DNA from 3 places in the Mesorhizobium sp. WSM4821 genome. Region 2 is predicted to be linked to each of the others. Evidence: riboswitches for the same ligand, from Rfam matches in the RefSeq annotation. Region 2 holds a riboswitch; each other region holds the start of a gene.

Region 1 (7,309 bases), 3.0 Mb from region 2:
CTGCTTTACGAGGGCAAGCCGATCACGCCCGACCATGGCGGCCCGGCGCGGCTGCTGGTTCCGCATCTCTATTTCTGGAAGTCGGCCAAATGGCTGAACGGGCTGCAGTTCACCGAGCGCGACGAGCCGGGGTTCTGGGAACTGCGCGGCTATCACATCTATGGCGACCCGTGGCGCGAGCAGCGCTATACGGGCGATCCATGAGCGAGGCAGCGACGGCGCGGTCACCCTGGCAGACGGTCGCCATCACCGGCATCGAAAAGCGCACGCCCCGCGTCACCAGCTTTTTCCTCCGGCCGTCGCGGCCCTTCGACTATCGCGCCGGGCAGCATGTCGATGTCAGGCTGACGGCGCCGGACGGCTATCAGGCGCGCCGCTCCTATTCCATCGCCTCGGCGCCGGAATCGGGCGAGACGATCGAACTGGCGATTGAAAAACTCGACGACGGCGAGGTCTCGCCGTTCTTTCATGAGGTGGCAGCGGTCGGCGACGAGGTCGAACTGCGCGGACCGCTCGGCGGCCACTTCGTCTGGTCCGACAGCGACGGCGGCCCGCTTCTGCTGGTCGGCGGCGGGTCGGGCGTGGTGCCGCTGATGGCGATGATCCGCCATCGTGCGGCGCTGAAATCGGTGGTGCCCGCGGCATTGGTGTTTTCCGCGCGAATCTGGGAGGAGGTGATCTTTCGCGACGACCTGATCGGCCTCCACGATCGTCGGGACGGCTTCGATCTGCTGCTGACGCTGACGCGCGAGGCCGCCCGGCGCCCGGCCGACTATTCGCGGCGGGTCGATGCCGCGATGATGGTGCAATCGATGGCGCGGTTGCCCGCGCCGCCAAGGCACGCCTTTGTCTGCGGCTCGAACGCCTTCGTGTCGGCCGCTGCCCAGGCGCTGATCGATGCCGGCGTTCCGGCAGGTTTTATCCGCACCGAGCGCTACGGGGTTTAGGCGGCCCGCCGGTCAGGCCTCGATTTCGATCGCCGTCAGCGGTTTCGAACAGCAGGCAAGGATGAAGCCGTCGTCGATCTCGTGATCGAGGATGCCGCCATTGTGGCTCATCTCGACCTGGCCCGAGAGCTTTTTCACCTTGCAGGTTCCGCACAGGCCGAACTCGCAGGCCGCCGGGATACGCACGCCCGAAGCGCGCGCCGTCTGCAGCACGGTCTGGCCGGCAACGCAGTCGGCGTCGACATCCGAAAGCGAGAATCGAATTGGCGTTGCGGCCTCAGTAGGGACCTCGACCCCGCCTTCTGCCGGCCCACCCCTTGCCGGCAAGGCAAACGGGGCCGGTATTTCCTCCACCGCCGGTGCGGCAAAGCTTTCCTGATGGTAGTTGGCCATGTCGAAGCCGGCGGCCTCCAGCATCTGCCGCACCGCGCGCATGAATGGATCGGGGCCGCAGCAGAAGATTTCGCGCTCGCGAAAATCCGGTGCCAAGAGCGGCAGCCGGATCGCGTCGATCCGGCCCATATGGCCGAACCAGCCCTCGCGGCTGGAGCGCTCCTCGATCATGAAGCCGAGCGACAGGCCCGGCATGCGGCTGCCCAGCAGTTCGAGCTCCTTGCGGAAGATGATCTCCTCGGGCTTTCGCGCGCAGTTGACGAAGCCGACATCGGTCCATGGCGCGCAGTCGTTCAGCCAGCGCAGCATCGACATCATCGGCGTCACGCCGGAGCCGGCCGAAATGAACAGATATTTGGCCGCGGGATGACTGTGCAGCGAAAAGTCGCCCGCCGGCCCATAGGCCTTCACGTGAACGCCGGGCTTCAGATTGTCGAACATCCAGCGCGTACCGATGCTGCCGTCCTGCGCCTTCACCGTCACCGCGATCGAGAACGGCCGCGACGGCGAGGACGACAGCGTATAGGTCCGCATCAGCTGGCCCTCAATGGTCGGCAATTCCAGCGTCACGAACTGTCCTGGTTTGTAGCGGAACCAGGTCTGGTTGTCGGAGCGGAAGGTGAAGGTCTTCACGTCAGGCGCCTCGTCGCTGACGCCGATCACTTCCAGCACCTGGAGCCTGTCGTTCCAGGGCGCCATCTCGTCGAGATGGCGGTAGAGCCCGAGGTCCGTCATCGCATTCATTCCTCAGATCTCAGGCGACGCTGCGCAACGCCGGCCGGCCGTCCTCGGCAAGCCGCGGCCCGATGAAGGACGCGTACCATTCGACGAACTGGATGACGCCGCCCTCATGCAACTCCGAATAGGGGCCGGGCTCATAGGCCGGCGACAGGATGCCGAAGGCGTTTTCCTCGACGATGCGGCGGTCCTGGTCGTTGGTCTCGGTCCAGACATGGGTGAGTTCGGCGAGATCGTAGTCGACGCCTTCGACCGCATCCTTGTGGACAAGCCATTTGGTGGTGACGGCCGTTTCCGTGGCACTGATCGGCAGCACGCGGAAGGTGACGGCATGATCGCCGAGGATATGGTTCCAGGTCGTCGGGTAATGGTAGAGCAGTAGCGAGCCGATGCGGTCGGTGGAAACGCTGTCGGAAAGGTTCTTCTTCACCGCGCGCCGTCCCGTCATCGTATAGCTGACGGCGTCACGCAGCAGCGGCGCGCGGGTGGCGCGATACTGCCCGGCCGGATCGATTCGGAACTTGCTCGGCAAGCCCGCCGCCTCGCATTTGGCCCAGTGAGCGAGCATTTCCGGATCGCTGTCGGCGCCCTGCACGCCGGTCACGGTCGGTGCTTCCGGGAATGTCTTGCACAGTTCCGGATGGTTGCCGGCGCAATGGTAGCACTCGCGGTTGTTCTCCCAGACGAGCTTCCAGTTGCCCTTCTCGACAATGGTCGATTCGAAGGCGACCTTTGCCTCGCGCAGCCGGTGCGGCAGGAGGTAAGGCTCGACCATCGCGCGCATCGGCGCGAAATCCGCGGGCTCCTTGGCCAGGCAGATGAAGATGTAGCCGCCGACGCTTTCGCAGGCGACCGGCTTCAGGCTGAACTGGCTCTTGTCGAAGCCATCCGCCATCTGCCTTGCGAACAAGAGCCGGCCGTCCAGCTCGTAGGTCCACTGGTGATAGGGGCAGACGAGCTTTGCCGCCGTGCCCTTGTCGGCGTTGCAGACGCGGCTGCCGCGATGGCGGCAGGAATTGTGGAAGGCGTTGATCTTGCCTTGCTGGTCGCGGACCAGCACGACCGGATAGTCGCCGATCTGGACGGTCATGTAGCTGCCCGGCTTCGGCAACTCGCAATCGTGGCCGATGAACAGCCAGTCGCGATACCAGATCAGCTCCATGTCGAGCTTGAAGAAATCGGAATCGGTGTAGAAGGGCTGTTCCAGCGAATAGCCTTGCCTGCGGCCGTGCAAGAGCCTCAGCATGTCGTTGCGCGCATCCATGTCCTGTCCTCATGTCCAAGGACTGAACTGGTGGTGATGGAGGAAGGATCGGCTGCACGTCGGCGATATGGCCGGGCATGCACTATCCGCCTCTTGACCGCCCACCGCGATCAGTCGAGTCTAGAATCTCGGGCTGGTTTCCGGGCTCTGGAGTATCCTTGCGGACGGTCGCGACACCTTCCCAGGCTTGTGACCCAGTGGTCTCCCGTTGCGACTTGAACTCCACCACCGTTGCGGGGGCAGCGCCGGGTTCTGACCGGCTTCCCAATTCTCCGCTTGGTCGTCACCATGCGGCACCTGAGTTGGCGTGATCTAATCATGACCGTCGGCCGTCTGTCGGCATGAAAGCGACATCGTATCCATGCGGCGCGACACGGCCGCGAAACCTGTTGGACCGGAGTGAGCAAGGGGTGAAATCGCCCTTCGCCGAGCGTTGCCGGCCCGAAAGCATGGCCGGATTTGGCCCATCGGCGGGGGCCGAACTGGTAAACGATTCGTTAGCAGGCTTCGAAATGCTTTTTAAGGGGTCTCTAAAATCGAACCGAACGGTTCGTTTCTGTTGACACTGCGTACAGGACGGTGTGAACGCAGACTCGCCAATTCGTCAAATGGCCGGGCGGTACGTTTGAGATAACCAACTGATAAACAAGCGGAAAATTTAGGTTGTAGGAAGGCTTGGCACAATTTCAAGATGCAGATTCTTGGTCCACGCGGAACAACTTCGTGATTGGAATCCGCAGGATGGCCTCCCCACATCGGGGCTGTCCGAACGACGCGGATTCCTCCCAAGACATGCCGCTGGACGGACGGAAAAATAAGATACTGGAGTACTAAAATGAAAAAGATCGCTCTTGCGGCCGTCGCCGTTCTGGCCATTACCGGCAGCGCCTTTGCTGAAGGCAGTGACCATTATGGGTCTGACGGCGCCAACCAGCCCGCCGTCGCGGCCGACAGCTCCTACACGGCTTCGATTCTGAATTCGGCTCCGGCCCAGAATCCGGTTCCGGCTGACGAGAAGCCCGTCCACGGCAGCGACCGTAACCTCTTCGGCAACAATTAACACTCGGTTCCAGACCATGATCCCGAACCTGCGGTTCGGAAAAGATCATGGTCAAACAAGCAGCGGCGGCATTGTCTTCATCAAGACCGCCGCGCTTGTGGGATACGAAAATCCAGGAGTATTGGAATGAAGAAGATCGCCCTTGCCGCCGCCGCGCTTTTGATTGCCGCCGGCAGCGCCTATGCCCGCAACGACAACGTCGGCGGAACCGACATCAACGAGCAGGCGACCGTCAACGTCGACAACACGCAGACGTCTTCGGTGCGCAACACCGGCTCGCCGGTCTATAAGCTGCTCAACTCGTCGGGCGACGTGCAGAAGTCCGCCCCGCACGGCAGCGACCGGAACCTGTTCGGCCGCTAGCGCTTCGGCTCGAAATCGGTTCCGATTTTCGGGAAGCACGATGTGTACGCTTCAACGGCGACCTGAATGCAAAAGAGCGGCGGGCTTGGCCCGCCGCTCTTTTTTTGCCCTCGCCAAACTGCCCATGTCCAGCAGTTCGGCTGCCGCTCTCTCAAGCTGCCTTTGCTTCCGCCTTGTGGAGTGTGAAGGAATGTCCATCCGCATCGAAGATGTGAAGGTCGCCGGCATCGGCAGTCAGCCGCAGCGCAGCACCCCGCTTGACTTCGACATTGCCGGGCAGCTTGGTCACCAGCGGCAGGTCGGCGCGGCCGATGTCGACATAGACGAGCTGGACCTCGCCGAGCTGCTCCACATAGTCCACCGTTCCCTCGAACAGATAGTCCGCGCCGGTGGCGATCATCAGATCCTCCGGCCGCACGCCGAAACTCACCACAGCACCCTTCGCCGAGGCCGGCGTGGCGATCGGCACCGTCGCCTTGCGGCCGCCGACATGGCTGACGACGGTCGGGTTGCCCGGTTTGTCGATCGTTGCCGGCAGGATGTTCATGGCAGGCGAGCCGATGAACTGGGCGACGAACAGATTGCCGGGTTTCTTGTAGAGCTCCATCGGCGTGCCGACCTGCTCGATATGGCCCTCCTTGAGCACGACGATGCGGTCGGCCAGCGTCATCGCCTCGACCTGGTCGTGGGTGACGTAGATCATCGTCGTGGCAGGCATCGATTCCTTGAGCTTGGCGATCTCGATGCGGGTGGCGACGCGCAGTGCCGCGTCGAGGTTCGACAGCGGCTCGTCGAACAGGAAGACCTTCGGGTTGCGCACGATGGCGCGGCCGATGGCGACGCGCTGGCGCTGGCCGCCCGACATCGCCTTGGGCAGGCGGTCGAGATATTTGGTCAGCTGCAGTATTTCCGCCGCCTGGCGCACCCGCTTGTCGATCTCGGCCTTGCTCTCCTTGCCGATCTTCATCGAGAACGCCATGTTGTCGTAGACGGTCATATGCGGATAGAGCGCATAGGACTGGAACACCATGGCTATGCCGCGTTTCGACGGCGGCACGTCGTTCACCACCTCGCCGGCTATTCTGAGCTCCCCGGAGGTGATTTCCTCAAGCCCGGCGATGGAGCGCAGCAAGGTCGACTTGCCGCAGCCCGAAGGGCCGACGAAGACGATGAACTCGCCCGACTTTATATCGAGGTCGATCCCATGGAGAATATTGAGATTGCCGTATGATTTCTTCACTTGCCTTAGCGTGACATCGGCCATGATTCCCTCCAGTGAATAGCAAATTCAGTCGATACGCCCGAACCAGGCGCCGTAGCCGCCGAGACGGATAGAGCCGGTGCCAGTCTGTCCCGAAAACCCGTGCCCCGGCAAGGGCTGCAGCGAGCGTCCGCCGAGATCGATTTCGGCCGGTCGGCTGCCGAGGTTGAAGACGCAGACGATCTGCTCGTTGCCCTCGCGGCGCGTGAAGGCAACCGTATCGCCCTCGCTTTCGATGAAGTCGATATCGCCCTTGGCCAGCGCCGGATGCAAACGCCGGAAGGCGAGAAAGCGCCGGTAGTGTTCGAGCAGCGAACTATCGTCGCCCTGCTGCACATCGACCGCTTGCGACAGATGCTTGGCGGGCACGGGTAGCCATGGCTTTGCCTTGGAGAAGCCGCCATTCATCGCGGCGCCATCCCAGACCATCGGCGTGCGGCAACCGTCGCGGCCCTTGAATTCCGGCCAGAAGCGGATGCCGTAGGGATCCTGCAGATCCTCGAACTGCAGCGAGGCCTCGCCGAGCCCGAGTTCCTCGCCCTGATAGATGCAGACCGAGCCGCGCAGCGACATCAGCAGCGCCGAGATCACCTTGAGATAAGCGGTCGGGTCGGCCTCGCCGGCCGCCCAGCGCGAGGCAGGGCGCATCACGTCATGGTTGGAGAAGGCCCAGCACGACCAGCCGTCGCTGGCGACCTTGCCGAACGCCTCCAGCACCGAACGCACCTTCGCCGCGCTGATCTTTTCGGGCGCCAGGAAGTCGAACGAGTAGCACATATGCACGCGCTTGCTGCCGGCGGTATAGGCCGCCACCACCTCCAGTCCACGCTGTGAATCGCCGACTTCGCCGACCGCGGCCGTCGCCGGATATTCGTCGAGCAGGGCGCGGAAGCGTTCGAGGAAGCCGAGGTTTTCAGGGCGGCTCTTGTCGTAGAGGTGGTCCTGGTAGTTGTAAGGATTGACGGAGGGCGCGGTCTGGTCGTTGCGCTCTTCGGGCGGCAGCGCCGGATTGTCCTCCAGGCCCTGGCTGTGGAAATAGAAGTTGATGGTGTCGAGGCGAAAGCCGTCGACGCCGCGTTCCAGCCAGAAGCGGGTGACGTCGAGCAGCGCGTCCTGGACCGCGCGGCTGTGGAAGTTGAGATCGGGCTGCTCGGCCAGGAAATTATGCAGGTAATATTGCTGGCGGCTGGTGTCCCACTGCCAGGCCGAGCCGCCGAAGATCGACAGCCAGTTGTTGGGCGGCGTGCCGTCGGGCTTGGCGTCCGCCCAGACATACCAGTCCG
Region 2 (7,309 bases):
TCCAGCGTCCCATGGGCGCCGACATGGACGAGGGCATGGATGCCGAGCGACTTGCGCAGCCAGAGACCAAAGGCGATCAGCGCATGTCGCGGCGGCAATGTCGGGTCGTGGTAGTCGGCGCGGCGGTCGATCGAACGCCCGCGATCGGGCGCCAGCGCCACGGTGATGTTGCCGAAGGTGGCGGCGCGGAAGGGGAATTTTGCCGTGGCAGAGAGGGGTGCCTCGCGCAAACCTGTCTCCTCTTCCGCCTTCCCCCAAGCCGCCTCTACCGCAGCGATTGCCGCCGTCGGTAACTCCGTTGAGAAGTCGAGATATTCCTCTAATCCTAGTCCGCTTTCGCCTTGCTTCAGCATCTCCAGCAAATCACGCGGCGTTTGCGGAATCCCCTCGACGCCATAGCCCTGTTCCCTCAGGTCATGCAGCATGGCCAGCACGCTGGACGGCACGTCGAGACCGACGGCGTAGCCGGTGCGGCCGGGGGCGCTGGGATAGTCGGGGATCAGGATGGCGAGCTTGCGCTCCGCGCGCGGCGTCCGCTGCAGGCGGATGAAAGCCTCGACACGGTTCGCCACCTGCGCGACGCGATCCGGCTCCGGCCGGTTGGCGAAGGCGCGGAAGGCCAATGCCGGGTTGATCCCGCTTTCGCCCTTGAAGGAAATGGCGCCGGCGAGGATGCGGCCGTCAAGCTCCGGCAGCACGACATGCATGGCGAGGTCGGCTGGCGCCAGACCACGCTCATTGTTTTGCCAGATGTCGCGGCGGGTGGTCGCGACGATGACCTGAAAGACAGGCACGCCGGCGCGGTCGAACAGGGTTTCTAAGCCGGGTTCGGCTCCGGAGGCGAAAGCGGTCGCGGTGATGATGGCGGCAGGCTTCAGCGTAGACAGCGCGGTTTCGACAAAAGCGAGCGATGCCGGGTCCTTGAGGCTGGAGACGAAGATGGGGACGGGGGCCATGCCGCGTTTCCCGAGCGCCTCGACCAGCGCGTCGACCGGCGCGACATCGGCGGCGAGCAGCATCGAGCGGTAGAACAGGATGGGGATGTTGGGGGCGCGGAGATTGTTGGCGTCGAGATCCGTCCCATCCCCCTCTGTCCTGCCGGACATGTCCCCCGCAAGGGGGGAGATTGCTGCGTCATCGACGATTTCGCCAATCGGGGCGGATCCATCTGTCCGTTGCGAAGCAGAAAACAAACCGGCTTTGGTGACGGCCGATCTCCCCCCTTGCGGGGGAGATGTCCGGCAGGACAGGGGGAGGTGTGAAAGATTGCCGACATTTGATAAATCCGGCCTTTCCACGACACCGCGGCCCGGCTCGTAGTAGCCCGCTTTCGGCACGCTGACCGGCTCGTCAACCGCCGCATCCGAACCAGCCAGCCGTGCCAGCCTCCGCACCAGCGCCTTCATATTCTCCGGGCCGCCCTCACGGAAATAGTCGAGCAGGCTGTCCAGCTCCTCGCGGGGCAGCGTCGAACCTTCGATCAGCCGCAGATCCTCGTCGCGGCATTCGCCAGGCAAAAGCGCCAGTTTTATGCCGCGCGCCCGGGCGGTCGAGGCGAGCTGGTCGCAGCCATAGCGCCACCAGTCGTAACCGCCGAGGATGCGAACCAGGACGACCTTGGCGTGCCGGGCGACACTGTCGATCCAGAGGTCGACAGACATCGGATGGCGCAAATCGCGAAGTGCGGCGAGCCGCATCGACGGCAGTCGTTCCGCGTCCGCTTTCCACGCTGCCGCCAGCCCGGCCAGATCGCTGTCGGTGAAAGACAGCGCCACGACATCCGCAGGCGTCTGCCTGAGATCGACAGGCTCGGCGAGATCGTCGAGCGAGGCGGACGTTGTGGTGAGGATGTGCATCGCGGCTCGTGCCTGAGATCAGCCGGCGAGGATACGTTCGATCGCCGGGCGGTTCAGCCCTTTCAGCCCGATAACGACGAGGCGCGAGCGGCGGTCGTCTTCCGCCGTCCAGGCGCGATCGTAATAGTGATTGACGCGCGGGCCGACGGCCTGCAGCAGGAGCCGCATCGGCTTGCCGCCGACCTCGACGAAGCCTTTCACGCGCAGCACGTTTTCTTCCTCCGCCGCCGTGGCGACGCGCAAAGCCAGCTCATCGGGATTGGCGATCGACGGAATGTCGATAACGAAGGAGTCGAAGTCGTCATGCTCGTGGTCGAGTTCGTCGTCGTGGTGGGTCTTGCGGTTCTCGATGTCGTCCTCGACCGCAAGGCCGAGGCCGAGCAGCACGGACGGATCGACCTTGCCCTGCGAGGTCGGCACGATCTTTACCGCACGCGCGGCGTGCTCGCCGATGATGGCGTTGGCGCGGGCCGAGCCGGCGGCATCCATCAAATCGCTCTTTGACAATATGATCAGGTCGGCACAGGCGAGCTGGTCCTCGAACACCTCCTCGACAGGGTCGTCGTGGTCGAGCGTCTCGTCCTGCGCGCGCTGTGCCTGCAGGGCATCCATGTCGTTGGCGACGCGGCCTTCGGCCAGCGCCGGTCCGTCGACCACCGCGATGATGCCGTCGACCGTCACGCGGCTTTTCACCGTCGGCCACTGGAAGGCCTGGACGAGTGGCTTGGGCAGAGCGAGGCCCGAGGTTTCGATCAGGATGTGGTCGACCTTCGGCGTCCGCGACAGGATCTGGTCGAGCGCCGGGACGAAATCGTCGGCGACGGTGCAGCAGATGCAGCCATTGGCCAGTTCGACGATGTTTTCCTCCGGGCAAGTGTCGATGCCGCAGCCTTTCAGGATCTCGCCGTCGATGCCGACGTCGCCGAATTCGTTGACGATGATGGCCAGACGCTTACCCCCGGCGTTTTCGAGCAGATGGCGGATCAGCGTCGTCTTGCCGGCGCCGAGGAAGCCGGTGACGACGGTACAAGGCACGCGGGAGACGGAAGCGGTCATGTCATGTCCTTCAAAAGGTCGAGGGGAGGGATGCGGGCAACGAGGCCGCGCTTCAGGCAATCGGGCCGGCCGCGCCACGGAATGAGTCCGTCCGTCGAGGTGGCGAAGAGCTTTGCACCAGCGACGAGATCGGCGCCGCTGGTCACGGTCAGGTCGCCGAAGACATAGCTCCAGCAGCCGTCGCGCAAAATCGCGGCGCTCAGTCGGCGTTTGCAGTTGCCGAGGCATTCGACGCTGCGGATAGGGATATTTTCGCCTGCTACAGCGCGGCGTGTGTCTTCGGCAAGCAGTTCGCCGGCGCGAGGAAGGCCATCGGAGCCGGATTCATCGCGACAGGAAGAGCAGACGATCACGGTGACGCCGGCCAAGGCGTCGCTGTCGCCGGACAATATGTCCGCTGTCTCAGCCGAAAAACTGCTGTCGCGTTCCAAATCAGGCTCCTTGCCCGGAAAACCCGCCAGGCGATCGGATTCTTATGTCCTAGACGGCAGGTCTCCTGGCTCGCGGGTCATTGCCTTGGTGCCGCCTTCCCGGGACCGTCCCAGTGGTTTTCGGCCTTGGCTCGTCGCTTACAGTTGCGGGGACAGCCGCGGATTTGAAATCGGAATTTCGCACCGCATTCCCTCTTGGCCCTTGCCGTTGCGGGCAGGGGACCGTCTGGACCGGATTTAGGCTCTTGTGGGCAGCGGTGTCAACGCACCTCTACGACGCGGCAACGTCGGCAAGCGGTTGGCCTAGTTCACCCGCAGGCGTCACCTCGATGCTTTCGAGTCCGAGCCAACCCTGCATCAACTTCAACTCCTCGAAGAGTTCGGCGGCGGTTTGCGGCGGGGCGCCGGGCTCGGCATAGGCGGCATGGACGCGCAGCACGCCGGCGGGGCGGTCGGCCTTGAGATCGATGCGCGCGACGATCCTTTCGCCGAGCAGGAACGGCAGCACGTAATAGCCGTATTGGCGCTTTTCGGCCGGCGTGTAGATCTCGATGCGATAGCGGAAGTCGAACAGTCTTTCCGTGCGCGACCGCTCGAAGACGACCGGATCGAACGGCGCGAGCAGCGCGCGCGCCTCGATCTTGCGTGGAAAACGGGCGTCCTTGTGAAGATAGGCAGGCTTGTCCCAGCCTTCGACGCGAACCGGCAAAAGGTCGCCCGATTCAACCAGTTCCTCGATGCGGTCCTTGATGTCGGCGGGAGAGAGGCGGAAATAGTCGCGCAGGTCGCCGGCTGTCGCGACACCATGGGCGCGGGCGGAAATACGCAGCAACTCGCGGTGCGCATCCTCATGAGAAGGCACCGGCAGGGCAAGTATCGCCGGCGGCAGCACGCGCTCCGGCAGATCATAGAGCCGCTCGAAGCCTCGACGCGACGCCGTGGTGATGCGGCCGGCCCAGAACAGCCATTCGAATGCATGCTTGGCGTCGCTCCAGCCCCACCAGCCGCCCGAGCCCTTCTGGCCTTCGAGAGCCGATGCGGCGATCGGGCCTCGTTCGACGACCTCGCGATAGATGTCTTCAATGTAGGCGGCGCGTTCGCGCCCCCACTTGGCCAGCCCGTTATACATTTCCTCGCCGCGTTCGGCCCGCTCCATGCGCCAGCGCATCAGTGGATAGGTCTCGACCGGCAGAAAGGAGGCTTCGTGCGCCCAATACTCGAAGACCCTGCGCTTGCGGGTCACGGCGGCGTTGTCGAGCAGCGCAAGCGGGTAGGGGCCAAGCCGCGAATAGAGCGGCATATAGTGGGCGCGCACCACCGCGCTGACGGAATCGATCTGCAGCAGGCCGGTCCGGGCGAGCACACGGGCCAGATGGCGGCGATCGGGCGTGCCGTTCGGGCGAGGATCGGCAAACCCCTGTGCGGCAAGCGCGATGCGCCGGGCCACGGCGAGCGAGATCTTTTCCTTCATGCAGACGGCACTCTGTTGGCGTTCGATCAAAGGTTGGGTGATGATTCCGGGCCATGCTAGCAGGGTTTTGGCGGTATCTATGTCAGGAGAGAAAAGTGGAGTAAAAAGTGAAGGAAATCAAACAGGAGCGGATCGGACCAGTTTATCCGGATATGCCGTCCGGCACCCGTGTTTTGAACAAGGTTTGACTTGCTTCGCCGAAAGCCCTGCGCTAACCCTCGCCGCGTTGCAGCATAGAGCCCTAAAACGGTTCAGTGGTTAAACTGTCACGCTTCCGCAAGTGGGACCGGTGCTGTAATCAGAGTGGATTGGCCGCCAACGGAAAGCCGCAGCATGAACGCATTGTTGAGTTCGTACCTGCCCATCGTCCTGTTCATCGGCGTGGCGCTGGTCGTCGGCCTGGCGCTGCTTGCCGCGCCGTTCCTGGTGGCATACCGCAACCCCGATCCGGAAAAGCTTTCCGCCTATGAATGCGGCTTCAACTCGTTCGACGACGCCCGCATGAAGTTCGACATCCGCTTCTACCTGGTGTCGATCCTGTTCATCATCTTCGATCTGGAAGTGGCCTTCCTGTTTCCGTGGGCCGTGTCCTTCAGCCAGGTCGGCATGCTCGGTTTCTGGTCGATGATGGTGTTCCTGGCGGTGCTGACCATCGGCTTTGCCTATGAATGGAAGAAAGGAGCGCTGGAATGGGATTGAGCGACAATTCCGGCACGCTCGTCGCGCCTAAGCCAAAAGGCATTCTCGACCCCAGCACCGGAAAGCCGGTGGGGGCGAACGATCCCTTTTTCCTCGAGATCAACAACGAGCTTGCCGACAAGGGTTTTCTCGTCACCTCGACCGAGGCGCTGATCACCTGGGCGCGCAGCGGCTCGCTGATGTTCATGACCTTCGGTCTCGCCTGCTGCGCGGTCGAGATGATCCATACCTCGATGCCGCGCTACGACTCGGAGAGGTTCGGTGTTGCTCCTCGCGCGTCTCCGCGCCAGTCCGACATCATGATCGTCGCCGGCACGCTGACCAACAAGATGGCGCCGGCGCTGCGCAAGGTCTACGACCAGATGCCGGAGCCGCGCTACGTCATTTCGATGGGCTCCTGCGCCAATGGCGGCGGCTACTATCACTATTCCTATTCGGTGGTGCGCGGCTGCGACCGCGTCGTGCCGGTCGACATCTATGTTCCCGGTTGTCCACCGAGTGCGGAAGCCCTGCTCTACGGCATCCTTCTTTTGCAAAAGAAGATCCGCCGCACCGGCACGATCGAGCGGTGAGCGGGATGATGAAGCTGTCGTTGAATGAACTCTCGACCTATCTCGGCGAGAAGCTGAGCGGCCGCATCGGCGATGCGGTGTTTGCTTATGGCGAACTCACCATCTCTGTCGAGCCGCACGACCTGATCGAGGTGGTGACATTGCTGCGCGACGATAAAAACTGCCAGTTCATCTCGATCATCGACGTGTGCGGCGCCGATTATCCGTCGCGGGCCAAGCGCTTCGACGTCGTCTATCACCTGCTGTCGCCGAAGCAGAATATTCGCATCCGGATCAAGGTCCAGGCCGACGAGGAGACCGTGGTGCCGTCGATCACCGGCGTCTATCCCGGCGCCGACTGGTTCGAACGCGAAACCTACGATCTCTATGGCGTGCTGTTTTCGGGCCATCCCGATCTCAGGCGGATTCTGACCGATTACGGCTTCGAAGGTCATCCGCTGCGCAAGGATTTCCCGCTGACCGGCTTCGTCGAGGTGCGCTACGACGACGAGGCCAAGCGGGTCGTCTACGAGCCGGTGGAATTGAAGCAGGAATTCCGCAATTTCGATTTTCTGTCTCCGTGGGAAGGTACGGACTACGTGCTTCCGGGGGATGAGAAGGCAAAGCAGTAAATGGCTGAAACCTCCGTTCGCAACTTCAACATCAATTTCGGCCCGCAACATCCGGCGGCGCATGGCGTTTTGCGCCTCGTGCTGGAGCTCGACGGCGAAGTCGTCGACCGTGTCGATCCGCATATCGGGCTGTTGCATCGCGGCACCGAAAAGCTGATCGAAGCCAAAACCTATCTGCAGGCCGTGCCTTATCTCGACCGGCTCGATTATTGCGCGCCGATGAACCAGGAGCATGCCTTCGCGCTTGCCGCTGAGCGCCTGCTCGGCATCGAGGTGCCGAAGCGCGGCCAGCTCATCCGCGTGCTGTACAGCGAGATGGGCCGCATCATGTCGCACATTCTCAACGTGACGACGCAGGCGATGGATGTCGGCGCGCTGACGCCGCCGCTGTGGGGCTTCGTCGAGCGCGAAAAACTCATGGTGTTCTACGAACGGGCCAGCGGCTCGCGCATGCATGCGGCCTATTTCCGGCCCGGCGGCGTCCACCAGGACCTGCCGCAGAGGCTGGTCGAGGACATCGGCAAGTGGATCGACCCGTTCCTGAAATCGATCGACGATCTCGACGCACTGCTGACCGGCAACCGCATCTTCAAGCAGCGCAATGTCGACATCG
Region 3 (7,309 bases), 3.4 Mb from region 2:
CGCGCCGACGCATTGCGCGACGAGCGCGCCCATGATGCCGATCGGCCCGGCGCCGGTGACCAGCACATCTTCGCCAACCAGATCGAAGGAGAGTGCGGTGTGGACGGCATTGCCCAGCGGGTCGAAGATCGCGGCGATCTCGTCGGGCACATCATCGGGGATCGGCACGACATTGTGCTGCGGGATCGCCAGATACTCGCCGAAGGCGCCAGGACGGTTGACGCCGACGCCGAGCGTGTTGCGGCACAGATGCCCTCGCCCGGCGCCACAGTTGCGGCAATGGCCGCAGACGATGTGGCCTTCGCCCGATACACGCTGGCCGACCTTGTATTCGGTGACCGCTGCGCCGAAATCGGCAACGGTGCCGACGAATTCATGGCCCGTCACCATCGGCACCGGCACCGTCTTCTGCGCCCACTGGTCCCAATTGTAGATGTGCACGTCGGTGCCGCAGATCGCCGTCTTCTTGATCTTGATCAGCACGTCGTTTGGGCCGATCTCCGGCACCGGCACCTCTTCCATCCAGATGCCCGGTTCGGCCTTGGCCTTCACCAGCGCCTTCATCATGTTCGACATTAGATGCTCCTTACACCTTGATTGGTTCCACTCCTCGCCACTCCTCGGTAGCTACACAACGGAAAGGTAGGCTCGGAGAGCACACCTGAGATCTTTGGGCCGATCGGAATGCCGACGGGGGCCTTTGTGTCAAAGCAACACTCCACGGCGAGCCGTGCGCGTGAAAAGCTCTGTTCCAGCGAACCTCAGCAAAAGCGGAGCACACGCCGTGCCAGATGCAGCCAGCTTCAATTCAAGCGATGAGGAATGGTCGCAGCTTGCGGCTGGGCGGTATGGCTATTTGTCGATGCCCGCCAAATGCGACGCATATCCTTTGATATAGACACTCTGGATGGTCAACCTCGCCGCCGATTTGTCGATGGTGCCGGTGCACAGGCGGCATCTGCAAGCGTTGATCCCTCGCGTCTGTCGGCCGCTGGCCCTGTTAGGCAGAAGCTCACGGACAAAACCGCCTTCCTTCGTGGTCGAAATCACCCGTCCGGGGACTAAGCGGCTTCCCAGATCCTGCCCCGGCGCTGAGCCGTCGTGCCGACCTTCGGCTGGACGACAAGGGTGGGGACTCGCACGCGTCGACCGATGTCTTCGCGGCTTTCGATGCCGTCCTTTCTGCCTCAAATTATGCGCGAGGCCCGCGGGCCAAATGTTTGGTCACAGTGGCTCGGCGGCCCGCGCCTGCGCTTTCTCCCGTAGCGCGCATGCTGCGGCGACCATGTTGATGAGGGCAGGGCGGACCTCTTCCCATTTCCTTGTTTTGAGGCCGCAGTCCGGATTCACCCACAGTTGGCCGTCCGACAGTCGCTCGCGAGCAAGTTGGGCGAGATGCAAAATCTCGCCGATCTCGGGGACACGTGGCGAGTGAATGTCGTAGACGCCGGGACCGATTTCGTTCGGATATTTCGACTTGGTGAAGGCGTCCAGCAGTTCCATTTTGGAGCGCCACGTCTCGATTGAAATCACGTCCGCGTCCAGTTCAGCGATCGAGTCGATGATCTCATTGAACTCCGAATAGCACATGTGGGTGTGAATTTGGGTCGCGTCCTCTACACCCGTCGAGGCGAGCCGGAAGCATTCGACAGCCCAGCCGAGATAATGTTTCCAATCGGACGTCCGCAGGGGTAAGCCTTCGCGAAACGCGGCCTCATCGATCTGGATCACCCTTGCGCCAGCTCTTTCGAGGTCGGCCACTTCATCGCGGATAGCGAGTGCGATCTGGCGGCAGACCTCGGCGCGGGGTACGTCGTCGCGCACAAAAGACCAGTTAAGAAATCGTCACTGGACCAGTGAGCATGCCCTTCACCGGCTTTTTCGTCAGCGACTGGGCAAATTGCCACCAGAAGACCGTCATCGGATTGGGCCGCGATACGTCGCCGAAGATGATGGGAGGGCGCACGAGTCGGGAGCCATAACTTTGCACCCAGCCATGCTGGGTGAAGGCGAGGCCGGACAGCTGCTCGCCGAAATGCTGCACCATGTCGTTGCGTTCGAACTCGCCATGTACCAGCACGTCCAGCCCGATCTCCTCCTGCCAGCGGACCGCCGCCTCGGTCTCCTTCTTCAGAAAGGCCTGGTAGTCGATATAGCTCAGTCGGCCCTTCGCATGAGCGGAGCGCGCCCTGCGCACCTCGGGCGTTTGCGGGAAGGACCCGATGGTCGTCGTCGGGAACAGCGGCAGGGCGAGCGTGTCAGCCTGGACTCTCGAGCGCTTGGCAAATGCGCTCTTTCGTTGCTTCATGGCGCCGTCAATGCTGCTGACGCGCCCGCGGACGAGCGGATCGTGGGCCTTTGTCGACATTGCGCGCGCGGCGGCCGCCTCATCAGAAGCCTTCAGCTTGTTACGGCCTCCCTGCCTTCGGACAAGGCTTGGGCCAGCACGAGCAGCTCTTCAGTCTTCTGGGCGGCGAATGCCAGCCACGAACGGACGTCTACATCGAGCGCGGTCTCCATCCGCAGGTCCATCGGCACGTGAAGCATCGAGCAGGAAGGCGCAATTTCGACACGGTCCAGCGGCCAACCGGCGATGACCGGCTTGATGCCGTCGAGAATGGCGGTCAGGTTCGCGCGCCAGACATTGCGGCCGTCGATCAGGCCAAGTGAGAGCACCAGATCCTTCGGTGCGAGCCGACCAACCGTCTCCAACTGCTCGGGAGCGCGCACGAGGTCGAGATGCAGCCCCGCCAGGCTCAGCGAAAGCGCGGTCTCGAGATTGTTTCCTAGCGGCCCGAAATAGGTAGCCAGCATAATTTTCACCTTGGGCGCGGCTTTCGACAGCTGCCCGTAGGTGAATTCGAAGGCAGCTCGTTCGTTCGGGTTGAGATCGAGCACAAGCGCCGGCTCGTCTGCACCCAGTCGGCCCCCGAGAGCTCCAGCCTCTGCAGGAGTTGCTCGTAGACCGGCAGCAGGCGCGGTAGCAGCGCTATGGGATTGAAGCCCTGGTCGGGAGACTTCGCCAGCTTGAGGAAGGTCACCGGTCCAAGGATGACCGGGCGTGTATGGATGCCGAGCTCTTTTGCCTCCAGAAAGTGATCGACTGGTTTCGTCGCCGAGAGGGCGAAGGTCTGATCGTCGCCAAGCTCCGGCACGAGGTAGTAGTTGGTGTCGAACCATTTGGTCATTTCCATCGCGGTCACGCGCTGCCCCTGAACTGCATGCCCGTGACTGGCGTGTCCGCACCCCGCGCTATCGCCCTGCGTCCCGCGCGCCATCGCGAAGTAGATGTCAAGCGGGACCTCGCCGCCCGTCCAGCCGTAACGAGCTGGGACGGCGCCGACCATTGCTGCGGTGTCGAGCACATGGTCATACAGTGAGAAATCGTTCGACGGGATTTTCGACACGCCGCGGGCGTGCTGCTCGCTCCATCTGGCGGCACGCAGTGCCTTCGCCGTCGCCAGAAGGTTGGCAGCAGACGATTTTCCGGACCAGTAGCTTTCGAGCGCGAATTTCAGTTCACGCCGGCGACCGATACGCGGCACGCCAAGCGTTGCTATGGGAACTTGCTGGGAGACATTCATTCCATACCCCGATGGTTGGGGCCGGGACAAGGAAGGCGCTGGCAGGCCGGCATCAACGCCGAGCTGCCGCGACCACCAGACACCCCGCCCGCGGACGTTGTTCGTCGTGACAGGTCTCCTGACTCGCGGGTCACAGCCTCTGCCACGTCTTCCGGGGCAGTTCGCCCCAGTGACATTGATGGGTTTGGCTCGCCGCTTACAGTTGCGGGGGCAGCGTAGGCATTGCACCGGCTCCCCTCTTAGCTCCGCTACGGCAACGCCTTGCGGAGAACCACGACATGCGGACAATCGCAGTAGCCCACTTTCTTGTCAATTTCGTATAAACAAATGTATATGTGTTTATGTGAATTGTTAGCCTGCGGCGTGTTTCCAAGTCGCCGTCGAGCTGAGCCTTCTGCGCGACTCTCCGGTGTTTGCAGACTGTGGCTCGGCCCTCGGGCAATCTGCCTTTTGTACGATCCGGTCTCAAACGACTTCGTCAAAATGGCGCGTGTTGGCCATTCGTGATCGGACGGCAGTGCTGGTCGAAGTGCGACAACGTTCCTGAGCCTCAACAATCAGTAATTTTGGAAAAAAACCGGCATCCTTCTCGGGCTGGTACGTTCGATTTACACGCGCTTGTCTGGACAGCCTGCACAACGGAAGGTGGGCTATACGTGGCCGAAAAGCCGCCTTACAGCAACCCAGTCTGCTCAGCCTCGCGGCGCAGATTCTGCCGTGGCCTGGGGCCGATCTGCTGGATCACCAAGCCGGCCGCCAGTGAGCCAAGATCGCCGCAAGTCTGCAGGTCGCGGCCTTGCGTGTAGCCATGCAGGAAGCCGGCGGCATAGAGATCGCCGGCGCCCGTCGTGTCGACCAGTTCCTTGATGGCGGTCGCCTGGATGACCACGGTCTCGTCGCCGCGCACGATCACCGAGCCTTTTTCCGAGCGGGTCACGGCGGCGATCCGGCAATCCTTGCGGATCTGCGCCAGCGCCTCGTCGAAGGACGACGTCTGGTAGAGCGACTTGATCTCGTGGCTGTTGGCAAAGACGATATCGACCGTGCCCGAACGCATCAGCTCAAGGAATTCGTCGCGGTAGCGGTCGACGCAGAACGAATCCGACAGGGTCATCGACACTTCGCGGCCTGCTGCGTGCGCCAGCTTCGCCGTCTGGCGGATTGCCTCCTTGGCGCGCGGCGGATCCCACAGGTAGCCTTCGAAATAGGTGACCTTGGCGCCAGACGCCTTGTCGGCTTCGACATCCTCAGGGCCAAGCTCGACACAGGCGCCGAGATAGGTGTTCATCGAGCGCTCGCCGTCGGGCGTGACGAAGATCATCGAGCGCGCCGTCGGCGGCTCACCCTCGAGCGGCGTGGTGTCGAAGGCGACGCCCTGCGCATGGATGTCGTGGGCGTAGATTTCGCCCAGCGCATCGTTGGAGACCTTGCCAAAGAAAGCGGCGCGGCCTCCGAAGCTGGCGACGCCGGCCGCCGTGTTGCCGGCGCTGCCGCCGGAGGCCTCGATCGCCGGGCCCATGCGGCTGTAGAGCAGCTCGGCGCGCTGTGTGTCGATGAGGTTCATCGCGCCCTTGATGATGCCGTTGGTCTCGAGGAATTCCTCGTCGCACTGGGCGATGATGTCGACAATGGCATTGCCGATGCAAAGCACGTCATAATCCGGCATCAAAATCTCCGCCAAAACCCGAGCCGGCTTTTTGCCACGCCGGGGCCGGCCTGTTTTGGCCAGTTTGGAATGGGTCGCCCTATGCCGACGCATCCAATACCGGTGCATCACGCAGCTGCCGGTCCTGCCTCTCGCAAAAGATCGTCAGCTCTGTCCGTCTTTTCCCAGGTGAACTCCGGCTCTTCGCGGCCGAAGTGTCCGTATGTAGCGGTCTTGCGGTAAATCGGCCGTAAGAGATCAAGCGCCTTGATAATGCCTTTCGGCCGGAGATCGAAAAGCTCAAGGACGGCGTGCTCGATCCTCTTTTCATCAATCTTCGCGGTTCCGAATGTATTGACGAGGACTGACACCGGTGCGGCCACACCGATCGCATAAGCAAGCTGAACCTCGCAGACCTCCGCAAGTCCGCTGGCAACGACGTTTTTTGCGACGTACCGCGCCGCATAGGCGGCCGATCGATCGACCTTCGACGGGTCCTTGCCCGAAAAGGCACCGCCGCCGTGACGTCCCATACCGCCGTAGGAATCGACGATGATCTTGCGGCCGGTAAGCCCGCAATCGCCGCGCGGCCCACCGACCACGAACCGGCCTGTTGGATTCACCAGGAATCTTATCCCCTTCGTATCCAGGTCGTCGTGAGGCAAGACCGGCCTTATGATCTCCTCAATGACGCCTTCGCGCACCGTGGCTTGTGAGACCTCCTCGTCATGCTGCGTCGACAGGACTATGGTATCAAGCGCTACCGGGCGCAAACCCTCATAGCGGACGGACACTTGAGATTTAACGTCTGGGCGAAGCCAGCCAAGGCGTCCGGTTTGGCGCACCTCTGCCTGTTTTTTTGTCAAATCGTGAGCGAGTTGGATTGGCAACGGCATCAATGTTTCGGTCTCGTTGCACGCGTACCCGAACATGAGGCCCTGATCCCCCGCTCCCTGCTCGAGATCCTGCCCTCGTCCCTCGTCGACCCCCTGGCTGATGTCAGGCGACTGCTCGGTCAAGGCCAAGATCACGGCGCAACGCCGGCCGTCAAAGCCGATCGCATCGTCGTCATATCCAATGTCCAAAATGACATTGCGGGCAACTTGGCTGTAGTCGATCTGCGCATGGCTGGTAATCTCGCCAGCCAGAACGACCATCCCTGACTTCACCAACACTTCACAAGCAACTCGGGCCGTAGGATCCCTGCAAAGGATCGCATCAAGCACGCCATCTGAGATATTGTCGGCCATCTTGTCGGGATGCCCCGCGCCGACGGATTCGGAAGAGAACACGAATTGTCTGGTCATGGAATGTCCTCGCTTCAAACGGTGGAATTGGATGTGACAGTTGATCCGGCCGCCTTACCTGTCGGAGATGCCAGGCACGTCGAACGCAGCGCAGAAGTCGGCAACGTCTCTGCGCACGCGGGCATGGACGTCCGAATCATCGGGCTGGCGGCAAACCAGGTCGATGAAGGCTGCAATCTGCACCATCTCCGCCTCGCGCATCCCCACCGATGTCACTGCTGGCGTGCCTAGCCGAATGCCGCTGGTGAGCGCGGGATGGCGCCGGTCGCCCGGCACCATGTTGAAATTCGTAATGATACCTGCTTGCGACAAGCGCTCGGCATAGGCTTTCCCCGACAGCGGCCGGTCCCTAAGATCAAGGATCAGCATGTGATTGTCAGTGCCCCCCGTGACGAGTTCATAACCTCGCTCCAGAAGGGCCTGGGCCAGAGCCTTGGCGTTGTGGACGATCTGCTGACCGTACACACGGAAGGATGCATTCCCTGCTTCGTGCAGAGCGACAGCTAGCGCGGCAATCGTATTCATGTGAGGTCCGCCCTGGAGGAGAGGGAACACGGCACGGTCTATGCGTTTGGCCAGATTGTGTTTGCTCTTGGAATGGTAGAGCGCCTGATAGCGGTCTTCATTCTTTGACAAGATGAAACCACCGCGGGGGCCGCGGATCGATTTGTGAGAGGTGCTGGTGACAACATCGCAATGGCCAACGGGATTCGGATGCACTCCTGCGACAATGAGGCCGCTGATGTGGGCGATGTCGGCTACCAGATAGGAGT

What was found. Region 2 has a riboswitch for cobalamin ahead of AC0NID_RS18815 (DUF1636 family protein). Riboswitches for the same ligand answer to the same signal wherever they lie in the genome.
Region 1: it holds a riboswitch for cobalamin, as region 2 does, so the genes downstream of both, AC0NID_RS04010 (aromatic ring-hydroxylating oxygenase subunit alpha) here and AC0NID_RS18815 (DUF1636 family protein) in region 2, are expected to answer to the same signal.
Region 3: it holds a riboswitch for cobalamin, as region 2 does, so the genes downstream of both, metE (5-methyltetrahydropteroyltriglutamate--homocysteine S-methyltransferase) here and AC0NID_RS18815 (DUF1636 family protein) in region 2, are expected to answer to the same signal.

The regions. Positions count from the first base shown of each region.
Region 1 covers NZ_CM148371.1:888,010-895,318, reverse strand. The annotation lists gene AC0NID_RS04025 (molybdopterin-dependent oxidoreductase) at 1-204, shown strand, start outside; gene AC0NID_RS04020 (FAD-binding oxidoreductase) at 201-947, shown strand; gene AC0NID_RS04015 (FAD-binding oxidoreductase) at 960-2,075, opposite strand; gene AC0NID_RS04010 (aromatic ring-hydroxylating oxygenase subunit alpha) at 2,095-3,342, opposite strand; cobalamin riboswitch at 3,457-3,658, opposite strand; gene AC0NID_RS04005 (DUF680 domain-containing protein) at 4,178-4,402, shown strand; gene AC0NID_RS04000 (DUF680 domain-containing protein) at 4,529-4,765, shown strand; gene AC0NID_RS03995 (ABC transporter ATP-binding protein) at 4,917-6,029, opposite strand; gene bglA (beta-galactosidase BglA) at 6,054-7,309, opposite strand, start outside.
Region 2 covers NZ_CM148371.1:3,882,109-3,889,417, forward strand. The annotation lists gene cobN (cobaltochelatase subunit CobN) at 1-1,856, opposite strand, end outside; gene cobW (cobalamin biosynthesis protein CobW) at 1,875-2,912, opposite strand; gene AC0NID_RS18815 (DUF1636 family protein) at 2,909-3,343, opposite strand; cobalamin riboswitch at 3,382-3,585, opposite strand; gene AC0NID_RS18820 (winged helix-turn-helix domain-containing protein) at 3,615-4,814, opposite strand; gene AC0NID_RS18825 (NADH-quinone oxidoreductase subunit A) at 5,148-5,513, shown strand; gene AC0NID_RS18830 (NuoB/complex I 20 kDa subunit family protein) at 5,504-6,085, shown strand; gene AC0NID_RS18835 (NADH-quinone oxidoreductase subunit C) at 6,094-6,696, shown strand; gene AC0NID_RS18840 (NADH-quinone oxidoreductase subunit D) at 6,697-7,309, shown strand, end outside.
Region 3 covers NZ_CM148371.1:28,561-35,869, reverse strand. The annotation lists gene tdh (L-threonine 3-dehydrogenase) at 1-576, opposite strand, end outside; partial or broken gene metE (5-methyltetrahydropteroyltriglutamate--homocysteine S-methyltransferase) at 1,225-3,560, opposite strand; cobalamin riboswitch at 3,676-3,875, opposite strand; gene AC0NID_RS00135 (adenosine kinase) at 4,258-5,250, opposite strand; gene metK (methionine adenosyltransferase) at 5,358-6,536, opposite strand; gene AC0NID_RS00125 (serine hydroxymethyltransferase) at 6,591-7,309, opposite strand, start outside.